2 regions of the Brevibacillus sp. SAFN-007a genome follow, and region 1 is predicted to be linked to the other one. Evidence: a T-box and tRNA genes for the amino acid it is inferred to sense, from the RefSeq annotation. Region 1 holds a T-box; the other holds one or more tRNA genes.
What was found. A T-box is a leader RNA that pairs with one kind of tRNA and senses whether it is charged. The one in region 1 lies ahead of leuS (leucine--tRNA ligase), so its partner is inferred to be a tRNA-Leu.

Region 1 (2,387 bases):
AGCGGCAAGTACAGGCGATCGTGCGCGAAATTCGCGATCAAGCCCATAAGAACGGCTTTGACGTGCGCGGTATTGAAGGCGCGGATGAAGGGCGCTGGGTGCTGGTGGACCTTGGCGATATCGTGATTCACGTCTTCCACCGCGAAGACCGGGAGTTTTACAACCTGGAACGCCTGTGGAAGGATGCCGAAGAAGTGTCCTTCCCAGCGCAAGGGTAACAACGAATGGCATACGCACATATGGCCGCAGTCTACGACAGGCTGATGGCGGACACGCCCTACGATCAATGGCTGGACTGGGTGGAGCGCACCTGGAAAAAGGGAGAGGCCCCCAGACGAGTCATTGATCTCGGCTGCGGGACGGGAGCGATCGCGATTCCCCTGGCCAAACGAGGCTACCGCGTCACAGGCGTCGATCTGTCTGCCGAGATGCTGGCGATTGCCTACGACAAAATGCGGCAGGAGCAAGTAGAAGTGACGTGGGTCGAGCAGGATATGCGCGCGCTTTCCGTGCCGGAGGCAGACGCGGTCATCTCCCTGTGCGACTCCCTCAGCTACCTGACGGAAGAAGCGGACGTGCAGGAGACGTTTCGGCGCGTCTTCGCGCACCTTGCTCCGGGGGGAAGCTTTTTGTTTGACGTGCACAGCCCGTACAAAATGCTGCATGTTTTCGGAGACGAGACATTTACCTACGTCGATGATGAGGTTTCGTACATTTGGCAATGTTTTTGCGATCCGCTGCGCCTGGAGGTCGAGCACCAGCTTACCTTTTTCGTGCGCCAGCCAAACGGCTTGTACGAGCGGCTGGAGGAGGAGCACTGGCAAAGAGCCTATCAGCCGGTTCAGTTGATGCGCTGGCTGGCCGAAGCGGGCTTTGTCGACATCGTCATTACGGCAGACTATTCGGATTTGCCGCCGCAGGAAACGAGCGAGCGCCTGTTTTTTGCCGCTCGCAAGCCGTAGCATTTGACACGGCTGGTTCCCATTGACTATAATGGCGTTATAACTGCAAATTTCGACGCGTTTGAAGAGGAATAGTAGGAATAGCCCCCGCGCATAAAGAGAGTTGACGGCAGGTGCAAGTCAACCCGGGACTATCTGAACTCGCCTCTAAGCACTTGCCCCGAAGGCCGTTTTGGACGGCTGCGTAAGGGTGAGCGGCTCATCCCCGTTACGGATTACAAGTGGGTGAATGCTTGGCCATTCGCCAATCTGGGTGGTACCGCGGGAATGGAAACAAAACCTCTCGTCCCTTTCGTAGAACGAATAGGACGCGGGGTTTTTTTGTTTGGTCGAAAAGGAGTTAGCGAGATTCGGCAACAGCTTGGCACTGCCAAGTTTTCACATTACCTATTTTCATTTTCAAGATGGGAGTGCTCTACCATGGTTTTCAGTCATCGCGATATCGAAAAAAAATGGCAACAATACTGGGAGCAGAACAAGACCTTTAAAACCTCTGACGACCCGGGCAAGAAAAAGTTTTACGCGCTCGATATGTTCCCGTATCCATCCGGTGCCGGACTGCACGTCGGACATCCGGAGGGCTATACGGCTACCGATATTTTGTCCCGCATGAAGCGGATGCAAGGGTACAACGTGCTCCATCCAATGGGCTGGGATGCGTTCGGCCTGCCAGCCGAGCAATACGCGCTCGATACCGGGAACGACCCTGCGGAGTTTACGGAGAAAAACATCAATACCTTCCGCCGCCAGATCAAGTCGCTGGGCTTCTCCTACGACTGGGACAGAGAGATCAACACGACCGACCCGAGCTACTACAAATGGACCCAGTGGATTTTTACGAAGCTGTATGAACACGGCCTGGCGTATATCGACGAAGTAGCGGTGAACTGGTGCCCGGCGCTGGGAACCGTTCTGGCCAACGAGGAAGTCATTGACGGCAAAAGCGAGCGTGGCGGTCATCCGGTCGAACGCCGTCCAATGAAGCAGTGGGTACTGAAAATTACCGCGTACGCGGAAAGACTGCTCGAAGATCTGGAAGAGCTGGACTGGCCGGAGAGCATCAAGGAAATGCAGCGCAACTGGATCGGCCGTTCCGAGGGGGCAGAGATTACGTTTGCCATTGATGGGCACGACCTGAACTTCACTGTCTTCACGACCCGCCCTGATACGCTCTACGGCGCTACCTATGCCGTACTCGCGCCGGAGCACAAGCTGGTTGAACAGATTACGACGCCGGAGCAGCGAGCAACGGTGGAAGCGTACCTGGAGCAGACCAAGCGCAAAACCGACCTGGAGCGTACCGATCTGGCAAAAGAAAAGACAGGGGTATTCACAGGCGCGTATGCCATCAACCCGGTTAACGGCGAGCGTCTGCCGATCTGGATCGCGGATTACGTGCTTGTCAGCTACGGAACCGGAGCGATC
Region 2 (2,387 bases), on a different contig from region 1:
ACGAAAAAAATTTCGCGAGTGGGAGAAGCGCGCGGAAGGAGGAATGGACGATGGAGGATGACAAGCTGCGCGATAGGCTTGATGTGTCCGAGATAGTCTGGGACGAAAAAAGGGCGCGACGCCTGATCTGGCGGTCGCGGTTTGCGCTGTGGAGAAATATGGCGCAAGGATTGCTCGCCATCTGGTTTTTGTACATGCTCTACATGCTGGTGATTCAGATCGGCTATGCGAAGCTGGGCAAGGAGGACGACCTGGTCCGCTACGCCGCGACCTTGGTCGAGACGCATTATCCGGGCTTGAAGGTGAACAAGTCGGGACCCACTCCGGTGTCGCTGTCTCCCTGGCTGACGCAAGAGACGACGCTTCTCCTGTACAAGCAGCTTGGCAAGTGGGAAGAGGTCGTCGGTACGGTGTCGGTCAAAAAGCCGCTCTTGGGCAAGCTTTCGTACGACATCCGCTACCAGCAAAAGCAGCTCGACGACCGGGATGGAACGTTTCGCTTTGCCCTGCCGCTGTCGCTGCTCGGCAAAAAGCCTCTGGAAGTGCGCGAGGAGCAGGACAAGCTGTGGGAGCAGCTCGCCCATATGGAGGACGGCTACGTAGCGGAGATGGCGTTTTCCACGCTGCAGCCGTACGAGCCGCTGCAACTCTTCAAGCTGCTGGAAAAATACGATCTGTCTGTGCTACAGATGGTCGTGTACGGAGGCGAGCTGAAGACGTTTCAGCCGACGCAAGTGCGCAGTAACAATACCGTTTACGTCCCGAGCCTGGTGCTGAGGCCGGCGGTTCACTACAGCGAGGGAGGAAGCATGAGCTACGAGACGACGATGGATGTGTCCGAATCGGTGGAGGAGGCGACCAATCAACTCATTCCTGATTTGGAATGGATGCAGTCCTATGCGCCTGATGAGTTCGATGTCTATGACGACAAGCGTCTCGCCTATTTGCGCGAAAACGGAGTCGTCGTCTACGGCGCCGTCGTCACAGGACCGATTCGCGAGTTGGAGAAGCTGCGTGCCGAGCCAGGGCTGCACTTTTTTCAGTTGGGCAGGATTGCCGTATGGAACTGGTAGCCACATTTTTTAAAAATCCGGTCTTGATTTTGGGACGACTTGCCTGTAAAATACGTAAGTGTTGCGGCACTTTGCAGATTTTGTCGAACAAAGTAGAGCAACGTCGTGTGAGCAAGCGGGAAGTAGCTCAGCTTGGTAGAGTACTTGGCTTGGGACCAAGGGGTCGCAGGTTCGAATCCTGTCTTCCCGACCATGATGCACACGAACGGGCCGGTATGGCGGAATTGGCAGACGCGCGCGACTCAAAATCGTGAGGGAAACCGTGGGGGTTCAAGTCCCTCTACCGGCACCAGCCATCCATACATATGGTTTTTGTTATAAGGTGGGGAACAGCGAGCAAATCCTGTTTCTCACTTTTTTCATTTGCGGCGAAAACGTGCTGCTGATTACAATATAAGAGAAAAGGAGGCGGATTTCGTGAGACTTGCGGGAAAACAGGTAGTCTGCTTTGTGGAAAGCGAATTTGAAGATTTGGAGCTGTGGTACCCGGTGCTGCGGTTGCGCGAGGAAGGGGCCACTGTCCATTTGGCAGGGCCGAAAGCGGGACACGCCTACATCGGCAAATACGGCGTGCCGTGCGAGACGGACAAGGCATTGAGCGAGCTTGATCCGGCGCAGTACGACGGCGTGCTCGTGCCGGGCGGCTGGGCGCCGGACAAGCTTCGCCGCTATCCGGAAGTGCTTTCGTTTGTCCGTGCCATGCACGAGGCGAAAAAGCCGATCGGGCACATTTGCCACGCAGGCTGGGTGCTCGCCTCGGCCAAAATTTTGCAAGGAGTGAAGACGACCTCCACGCCAGGCATCAAGGATGACATGGAAAACGCCGGTGCGGTTTGGGTCGATGAAGAGGTCGTAGTCGACGGCCACATCGTCGGTTCCCGTCGTCCGCCTGATTTGCCGGCGTACGCGAAGGCGTTCGCGGATGTGTTGGCGGAGCAATAAAACCGGCACCCGGCGCAGCAAAAAGGCACGCTTGTGGCAAAAGGGCCAGGCGTGCCCGTTTTTTTAGGAGCTTGGCTTTTTGGTGTTCTTCCAGGGCGGGTCCCCCCACTCGTGGATTTTGTTGCTGAGCTTGTAAAACAAAAACGGGATGAGAAATGCCAGGACCGAGCCGCCCAAGGTGAGAAACGGGGGCAGCGAGCCCAAATATTTAATCATGCTTCTTACCTGCCTTCCTCTTTCTCCGAACGGTTGACCGAGCCGACATTTCGCAAGTACACTTTGGCGACTACCCGGATTTCGCTCTTTTCGTACAGGCGTTGTCCGGCTTCCCAATCGTTCTGGATCTGTTTCCATAACGCGTAGTTTTTTTGG

Region 2: it encodes a tRNA-Leu, which carries the amino acid that the T-box ahead of leuS (leucine--tRNA ligase) is inferred to sense. The anticodon was not compared.

Annotation. Positions count from the first base shown of each region.
Region 1 is NZ_JBQCKK010000001.1:214,976-217,362, forward strand. It holds gene rsfS (ribosome silencing factor) at 1-218, shown strand, start outside; gene ACTHO6_RS01090 (class I SAM-dependent DNA methyltransferase) at 225-962, shown strand; T-box leader at 1,014-1,256, shown strand; gene leuS (leucine--tRNA ligase) at 1,383-2,387, shown strand, end outside.
Region 2 is NZ_JBQCKK010000004.1:206,595-208,981, reverse strand. It holds gene ACTHO6_RS07690 (RNA polymerase sigma factor) at 1-61, shown strand, start outside; gene ACTHO6_RS07685 (anti sigma factor C-terminal domain-containing protein) at 51-1,073, shown strand; tRNA gene ACTHO6_RS07680 (tRNA-Pro) at 1,190-1,266, shown strand; tRNA gene ACTHO6_RS07675 (tRNA-Leu) at 1,283-1,365, shown strand; gene ACTHO6_RS07670 (type 1 glutamine amidotransferase domain-containing protein) at 1,491-2,015, shown strand; gene ACTHO6_RS07665 (hypothetical protein) at 2,079-2,231, opposite strand; gene ACTHO6_RS07660 (Ger(x)C family spore germination protein) at 2,237-2,387, opposite strand, start outside.